2 regions of the Sporosarcina sp. SAFN-015 genome follow, and region 1 is predicted to be linked to the other one. Evidence: predicted binding sites of a transcription regulator. Region 1 holds the regulator's gene; the other holds the start of a gene.
What was found. The regulator CtsR, encoded in region 1, represses protease genes until heat stress. The targets are predictions, from matches to a motif close to ATGGTCAATAAAGGTCAAACA.

Region 1 (4,434 bases):
ATGAGACCCAATAAGATATGCTCAGTGCCGATCGATTCATGTTTCAGTCTGATCGCTTCTTCTTGTGCAAGCTGCAGGACTTTTTGAGCCCGCTGTGTAAAACGATTGAACATCATATTCTTCCACTCCTTCTATAAGTAACGTCTATCCTTTCCCACTATTGAAATGAAATAATAGGACTTCCTCTTACTCTATTCCAATAGTTCAGGTAGCAATCCAATTCCAATAAATTGACTTTGACCTTCTTTGACATAATTATAATAAACAGAAAAATCCGTTGCAAAACTATTGCTCAGTTTTCTTTATTATTTTCTTCCCTTTGCTGTTCCGAACGCAAACGTTCACGGAATAGATTAGCTCTAAATATATCCCTTTCTTCCGCAGTCAATTCCGACCCTGCGTATTGCTGTAGGAATCCAGGCTGCATGAAAATCATTAATTCATTCAAAATGGACATGTCTACATCCTCGATTATTCCCAAATCAATGCCCAGACGGACGTCTGATAGACAACGTGCCGCTTCTCCAGAAGGCAGCAATCTAGCATACGAGATAATGCCGAGCGAGCGGAAAAGCTTGTTTTCTAGTGCAATACGCGATTTGGAAAGAAGAAGTTCACGCGAACGCCTTTCGTGGGCGATCAGCCGGAGCGCTACATTTTTCAAATCAGAAAGAATCTCTTTCTCCGGTTTGCCCAAAGTCGTCTGATTCGAAACCTGATAAATATTGCCCGGCGCTTCGCTTCCCTCTCCGTAGCTGCCTCTGACAATCATGCCTAGCCTTGAAATGGCCGGAATAATGCGCTCAATTTGCTTTGTGATCGTTAAAGCAGGCAAGTGCATCATGACCGACGCCCGCATGCCTGTGCCCGTATTTGACGGACAGCTCGTCAAGTAGCCGAAATCTTCATCGAAAGCATAGGGAAGTTTATCCTCTAAATAGTTATCGACAGAATCTGCATGCTCGTATGCATTTTCAAGCTGGAATCCTGGATAGATGCATTGAATGCGGATATGATCCTCTTCGTTCAGCATGATGCTCAATGTCTCGTCCTCCGACAGTACAACCGCTCCATGTCGCTTAGGGTCTGTCAATTGCGGACTGACCAAATGCTTTTCAACAAGCACTTGTCTTTCTGTTGCCGGAAGTTCTGACATCTTCATATAGGCATACCCTTTTTCATCGGAAGTAAGCAAGGCGGCCGAAACTTGCGAGTCGACTTTCTGCGCCTCTTCAACTGTGAACGCAATCGGGAATCGATATCCCCTTAAATTCCGGGCTAAGCGGATCCTTGTCGACATGACGATATCCGCATGCTCCCCATGCGATGTCATCCATCCAGTGACAGCACCTTTCATGAATTTATTAATTGACATGGCTGTCACCACCTCCATCGCCGCATTCCGCTAAACGCTCTTTCAGCGCATTCGCTTCATCCCTCAACGCGGCGGCATCCTCAAATCGTTCCTCCTCGATCGCTTCCTGCATTTTCAGCCTGATTTCCTCGACTTTCTTTTTCAAGGCAAATCGTTCGTTAAAGGAGACCGGAATTTTTCCGACATGTGTCGTATGACCATTATGGAGCTTGCTGAAAACTCGCGGCAAATACTCCCTGAACGAGTCATAGCACGTCGGACAACCGAACTTGCCTATATCGAGGAATTTCCTGAACGTTAATTGGCAATCGGGGCAAGTTGGTCCTTCGGACGTGCTTTCCCTAGACTGCTGAAAAGGCTGCATTGATTCACTTCCACCAAACCAATGGGAAAGGAATTGTTGGATCGACAACGGTTCCTGATTCGGGTCAAAGTGGAACATTTGTGTTTGAAACGCACATTTCTCACATAAATGCCGTTCTGTAGAACCGCCCATGCCTTCCTGGGTGAAAATCACGGAAGCCGGTCGTTCTTTGCAATTATCGCATAGCATATTTTGCACCTCGTATTCGTCAAATTCACTATCCAAGCTGCTTATAGATTAGAGTTGATAGCATCGCCTGCAAAATCCGCGCTCGGATAAGATCGCGCTCCGGCAGCGGATAATGGAGCGTCGTCCGGTCCACCGCAGCTAAAATGAGCCTAGACTCTCTCTCCGAAATGACTTCTTCGTTCAATAGCCTGTAGATGATTCCTTCAGCCATTGCATATGTTGCGCCATGTTGTATTCCTTCTAAAATATGTTCGATCAATTCCTTATGCGAATTCGTCTGGACGCGATAAATCCGGATGTATCCACCGCCTCCGCGCTTTGATTCGACTGCGTATCCGCGTTCGACGGTGAAGCGGGTGTTGATGACATAATTAATTTGTGAAGGCACGCATTGAAATTTTTCTGCGACCTCACTCCGTTTGATTTCCACAGTCCCGCTATCTTCTTTTTCGATAATTGCCTTTAAATACCCTTCAATAATGTCAGAAATGTTTCGCATGATGTCACCTCTTTTCTCACGGTGCTAAGCCATTGACTTTGACTATCTTTGACTTAATTGTACATGAAAATACATCTGGCGCGCAATTTATATGCAAGTTAACAGAAAAATCTATCTTCCATTCAATTAATAGCGAATAAATTTGTCAGCTGTTAATGTTTAAGGTTTAAAAAATAGGGTAATAAGGTAGTTGAGGATTTTGTCTGACCTCTTCTTCCTCTTCGTGGGTTCTGTTCGAAAGGGCGGTTCGTAACAGTTGAGGCAAACGGCTGTTATTTTCGCATAGGTGCAGTCTGCCCTTTTGAACAAACTCCTTACACCCTTTTCCAATAATAAATTGCCGGAAAAGCTCATAAGTCGTTGTAAAAGCCCATAAACCGCTAGAAATGTCCATAAAACACTGTAAAAGTCCATAACCCGAAGTAGACACGTATAAAGGCTACGAACGGCTCATAATTCGTCGTAATCGCTCATTAACGTATAAAGGCAGCCCCCGATATCCAGGAGGCTGCCTTTTTTTATTCAATCGTAGCGTTTTTCAGTTCCTTAACAGGCAGGAAGAGCTCGCCTGTTTCGTAATACGTGATGGCGAGGTGGTCGCCTTCTTGGATGTAGATTGCTAACGGAACAGCTTCGGTGGAAACGATGAAGTTCCGGCCGTCGTCTGCAAGGATCGAAATGAGTGTAGCGTCGCCGGCGCGTTCCTTATACACTCGGACGACGTTGACAGACGCTTTTCCTTCCTCGGCGTTCGAGCTGCCGTCGACCGTGCTTCCCCCGCGTTGCAGTGCCGTCTTATATAGCCTCAACGCTTCATTCGGTGAATTGGCGTACACGGAGATTTCTGGGTTTGCTGCCGAAACGATGAAGTAATTTTGCAGGAAGCCGTTTGAGTCAAGAACCGGCGTCAACCAGCTCGCCTCTCCGTAAAAGTTATAGAGCACCGGCATTTCTCCGGTCCATTTCTTCTCGATGAATTTCTTTTCAATAATTTGAAGCGTACCTTGCGAGTCCATATACGACTCTTCCAGATTGCCAGTATAGTAAGTCGCTTCGCCTGTGCGGCCATCCGTCAATGCATAGCCAAGCATCGAGTCGACGCCTTCTTTCGGGCTTGTGAAATCAGTGAAATAATACATATGGCCATTTTCATCGAACACCGGACTGACATTCGACTCCGTCCCTTCGTCTGAAGGCAGCTTCACATCCTTCTTCCCGACGATTGAATTCCAGAATCCGTGAACGTATTTTCCGAAGTAGCTGTTTTGCAAGCTGACCGCTTCGGGTGAAACCGCCCCATCGATAAATTCAGGGACGTTCGAAAGCGGATATCGGCTCACTTCACCCGTACCCGGATCTACCATGACGACCCCTTGGACGTCAAAACCGTTTCTCGCTGTAATGAATTCCCCATAGGAACGTATATAATGCGGCTTTCCATCATCATCAATTTCAAGCTGCACATCGCCGTAAAAGATGAGATCCGGCGCCGCCATCCGCATATGGCGCTCCACTTGTTTATGGAAGTACGATGAAGGCGTATAGGCCATTTCCGTTTTCACGAACTTCGGATTGTCCGCCGAATCGGTCGCGCTCATCGTGAAGTAGCCAGGTGTCGTCTTCCCGTTCATCCATTTGAAGAATCCCGAAAATTCAACTGGCGCGATATAGACAAATTTCCCATCCACTTTTTGAATCTGCAAGTTGCCGAGCTCATAATAACTCGTATTCGGCACTTGGCCGAATGCCTTCTTCATTTTATTCCGAGCAAATTTTGGCGGTACACTTGCAGGCGTCTTCGTTTCGTCAAACGCTTTGATTTCCACTTGTTGATCCATTTCAACCGCTTTATATTTTTGATTTGCATTAAATAGCGGCGCACTAAGGATGAACGCACTTCCCGCTAACGCAGCCAATAACAGGACAATTTTGGCGCTTCGTTCCTTCCCGGTTGCAAGCACGACTCCCGCTACAGCTACGACAAGGAATAAAGCCCATAGCGACGTC
Region 2 (4,434 bases), on a different contig from region 1:
GCCACTTTGGACGCGGAACATGCCGCTTTGGACGCGGAACACGCCATTTTGGACGCGGAACACGCCACTTTGGACGCGGAACACGCCACTTTGGACGCAGAACAGGTCACTTTGGACGCGGAACACGCCACTTTGGACGCGGAACACGACACTTTGGACGCGGAACACGCCACTTTGGACGCGAGAGACGCTTCTTTGGGCGCGAGAAGCAAAGAAGCCTTGGTAGCCGATGTTAAATCGGTGACCAAGGCTTTCTTTATTGTTTATCAATCTTCAATTTCCCGTCTTCCATCGTCAACACCAATTTCTGGCCATCTTTCAAATCACCTTTAATGATTTCCTTCGCGACGACTGTTTCGACGTGGCGTTGAATGAATCGTTTCAACGGTCTTGCACCAAACTCCGCGTCCGTGCCTTCCTTGACAATCCAGTCTAGTACATCATCGTTATACTCCAAGTCGATCTCTTGTTCATCGAGCCGTCTAACAAGATCCTCGAGCATTTTACGTGCAATCAAACGGAACGAGTCGCCTGATAACGAATGGAAGATGATAATATCATCCATCCGGTTCAAAAGCTCCGGTTTGAAGTGGCGGCGCAACTCCGCCATGACCAGATCCTCTGCGGCATGCTCATCCGAATCAAACTGGCCTTGCAGCAAGTATGCCGAGCCGATATTGGACGTCATAATGACGACAGTATTTGTGAAATTGACGAGACGTCCTTGGCTGTCCGTAATCCGACCGTCATCTAATATTTGCAGCAAAATATTAGATACATCTGGATGCGCTTTCTCGATTTCATCAAGAAGTACGACCGAGTACGGATTGCGTCGTACCGCTTCCGTCAACTGTCCGCCCTCTTCGTAGCCGACATAACCTGGAGGCGCTCCGACGAGGCGAGATACACTGTGCTTCTCCATATATTCGGACATATCGATTCTTATGAAATGATCTTCCGAATCGAACAGCGTTGCTGCCAGCGTTTTCGCAAGCTCCGTCTTCCCTACCCCGGTAGGACCAAGGAACAGGAAGGATCCGATTGGCTTATTCGGGTCTTTTATGCCTGCACGTGCACGCCAAACCGCTTCAGTAACGAGCTGCACGGCATCGTCTTGACCAATAACTCTCTCTTCTAATGTTTCGCGGAGACGCAGCAACTTCTCCCGTTCCCCTTCAACGAGCTTCGTGACCGGAATTCCCGTCCAGCGGGCCACGATCATTGCAATTTCGTCCTCAGTCACTTCTTCGCGGAGCAAACGGCTGTCTGAACTATTCGCAAGCGGCGCTTCCAATTCCTGAAGTTGTTTTTCAAGCTCTGGAATTTTGCCGTATTGGAGTTCTGCGGCTTTATTTAAATCAAAACGATTTTGCGCATCTTCCAACTCACGGCGGTACCGATCAAGATCTTCCCGTTTCGCTTGAATATTACGCAAAGCCTCTTTCTCTTTGTTCCACTGTTCCCGCATACCGGCAGAAGAATCTTTCAGCTCTTGCAGCTCGGTGCGCAATGCTTCGAGACGGTTTTGACTGATTGCATCCTTTTCTTTCCGCAACGCTTGCTCCTCGATTTCGAGCTGCATGATCCGTCGTGTGACCGAATCAAGTTCCTGCGGCATTGAATCGATTTCCGTCCGGATCATCGCGCTCGCTTCATCCATCAAATCAATCGCTTTGTCCGGCATGAACCGTTCCGTCAAATAGCGGTCAGATAATGTCGCAGCCGCAACTAAAGCACGGTCATGGATGCGAACGCCGTGATGCAGTTCAAAACGTTCTTTCAAGCCACGTAGGATTGAAATCGTATCTTCAACGGAAGGTTCGCGCACCATAACTTGCTGGAAGCGGCGCTCCAGTGCCGGATCTTTCTCAATATACATTCGGTATTCGTCGAGCGTCGTCGCCCCGATGCAATACAGCTCTCCGCGCGCAAGCATCGGTTTCAACATATTACCGGCATCCATCGCGCCTTCCGTCTTGCCTGCCCCGACAATCGTATGAATTTCATCGATGAAAAGGATGATTTCTCCATTACTTTCCTTCACTTGCTTTAAAACGCCTTTCAACCGCTCCTCGAATTCCCCTCGGTATTTGGCGCCGGCGATAAGCGAGCTCATATCCAATTCGAAAATCTGCTTATCCTTAAGCCCTTCCGGCACATCACCTTTGACGATCCGTTGGGCAAGCCCTTCGACAATCGCGGTTTTACCGACACCAGGCTCCCCGATCAGTACGGGATTGTTTTTCGTTTTTCTTGATAAAATCCGAATGACATTCCGAATTTCTTCATCTCGTCCGATGACTGGATCCATTTTGCCGTTTTTCACATCTTCAACGAGATTTCGGCCAAATTGTTCAAGTGGTGTACGTTGGTCTTCTTGTACGCCATCCATTCTCATATACAATCACCTCATTGTTTGACTTTGACTATCTTTGATTAATTAAAATTATATGCTTTTCCTTCCTATAAGTAAAGCAAACTGCCTACTTTTTTCCTCTACCCTTCCTAAAAAGCGTTAAACAAAAAAGGCCGTCTGACAATAAGTCAAACAACCTTTTTTTATGGTTTATTAACGCACGCCAAGCGCCATTTTCGCATAGCGTGACATATTATCTCTCGACCATGGCGGATTCCAAACAATGTTGACATCCACGTCTTTCACTTCAGGCAACTCTTGCAGTTCCTGTTTGATGTTGGCGACGATTTGAGGTCCCATCGGACAACCGAGTGATGTCAATGTCATTGTTACTTTGGCAGTACCTTCTTCGTCCAGTTCTGCATCATAGACAAGTCCCAAGTTGACGATATCAATACCGAGCTCGGGATCGATCACATTTTCCAAGGCACCCATCAAGCTGCCTTTCATATCATCATTCATTGAAATTCCCCTTTCCGAATCTGTTCTGCCTTCATCATAGCAAGGATGGCTTATTCATTCAAATAAGATGCGAACCAATCGACCGACCGAAGCATGCCAGATCTTGAAACGGCGTGCCCTGCTATTGGATCTTTTATAAATTCAAATCGCTCAGGTTCATTTTCATAATCCTTCTTCGCCGCGTTGAAGAAATTAAATGTCGGTTCAAACGGAACGGTCGTATCGTTTTGCCCGTGCCAGAAGAAAACGGGACGATTGTTGAGCTTTTGCTTTTGTTTCGTCAAATCGAAAATAGCGAGTGTATCAAGCAGCGCTTTCCGTTCTTCGTCGGTAATTGGCAATTTGAAACCGCGACGCTCAAATTGAGACATTTGTGCTTTAGCAAGCTCTACATATCCTGGTGCTCCCATCATGACGGTCGCTACGTCAATCCATGGATACGCAGTCAAGCAGCCAAGCGTAGTAATTCCGCCCATAGAAGTGCCGCCCATGCCGATTTTTGATACGCCTCTCTCCCTCAACTCTTTATATAGCACATCCATTTCTTCAATCGATGTGAGGACGATTTCCCAAAAACGCAAGCTCAATTGGACTTCATCCAAACCTTCATCCCGTGAACCATGCAAATGGGCATCGGGCAACAGGACGCGGTATCCTTTCTTTGCGATATTATATGCGTAATGCAAGTTATGCTCTTTGGCACTCGTAAAGCCGTGTAGGAAGATGACGGTTGGTATATTGCTATTTTCCATTGTTTCATCCACAATATGCAGTAATGGTATATTGCTCCAATTTTCCTCTTTGACAATCATTCGAACACCTTCTGTACTTTTTCTAAATCGTATCAAAGTTTTACTAGAAAAACAAAAAGGACGGTTTTCCGCTGGAATGTTTTGACTTGCCAAGATAGATAACGATAAACTGGACAGTATAATAACAAGCTGTATTAGCTCGTTGAATCACTGAATGAATTGGGTATAGAACAAAGAAACTTTCCAAAGGGGGCGGAATTATGAAGCCGCATTTGATTGTCCTCGACTTGGACGGGACATTGTTAACAGACGAGAAAGTGATTTCGGAGGAAACTGCCAATACATTAAAGCGTGCGGAAGAACAAGGCCACCAAGTAATGATTGCGACTGGAAGGCCATATCGTGCAAGCTCGATTTACTACCGCGAGCTTGGCTTAACTACACCGATCGTCAACTTTAATGGAGCGTTCGTACATAATCCGACCGACCGCTCATGGAAAACGGTCCATGAAACGATTGCTCTTCCCGTCGTCAATGATGTTGTCGAAGCGATGCAGGATTTCCGATTCCATAATATCATTGCGGAAGTGATGGACGATGTATACTTGCAATATCACGATGAAAAGCTTTTGGATATCCTCAGCTTCGGAGCTCCTGTCATCAAACAAGGCGATATACGGGAATCCTTGCAAGTCGAACCTACGAGCTTGCTTATTCAAGCGGATCCAACGAATGTCGATACGATCCGAAGGCATTTGGCGGAAGTCCACGCAGAAGCGATCGACCATAGACGATGGGGTGCTC

Region 2: ACR65H_RS08720 (ATP-dependent Clp protease ATP-binding subunit) is a predicted target of CtsR. The motif match lies at 2,414-2,434, and genes of this name have one in related genera.

The regions. Positions count from the first base shown of each region.
Region 1 covers NZ_JBPFDR010000002.1:274,383-278,816, reverse strand. Annotated here, with positions in the region: gene clpC (ATP-dependent protease ATP-binding subunit ClpC) at 1-116, opposite strand, end outside; gene mcsB (protein-arginine kinase McsB) at 293-1,375, opposite strand; gene ACR65H_RS04365 (UvrB/UvrC motif-containing protein) at 1,365-1,928, opposite strand; gene ACR65H_RS04360 (CtsR family transcriptional regulator) at 1,957-2,427, opposite strand; gene ACR65H_RS04355 (hypothetical protein) at 2,946-4,434, opposite strand, start outside.
Region 2 covers NZ_JBPFDR010000004.1:108,633-113,066, forward strand. Annotated here, with positions in the region: gene ACR65H_RS08715 (hypothetical protein) at 1-333, shown strand, start outside; gene ACR65H_RS08720 (ATP-dependent Clp protease ATP-binding subunit) at 257-2,398, opposite strand; gene ACR65H_RS08725 (metal-sulfur cluster assembly factor) at 2,570-2,878, opposite strand; gene ACR65H_RS08730 (prolyl oligopeptidase family serine peptidase) at 2,929-3,690, opposite strand; gene ACR65H_RS08735 (Cof-type HAD-IIB family hydrolase) at 3,891-4,434, shown strand, end outside.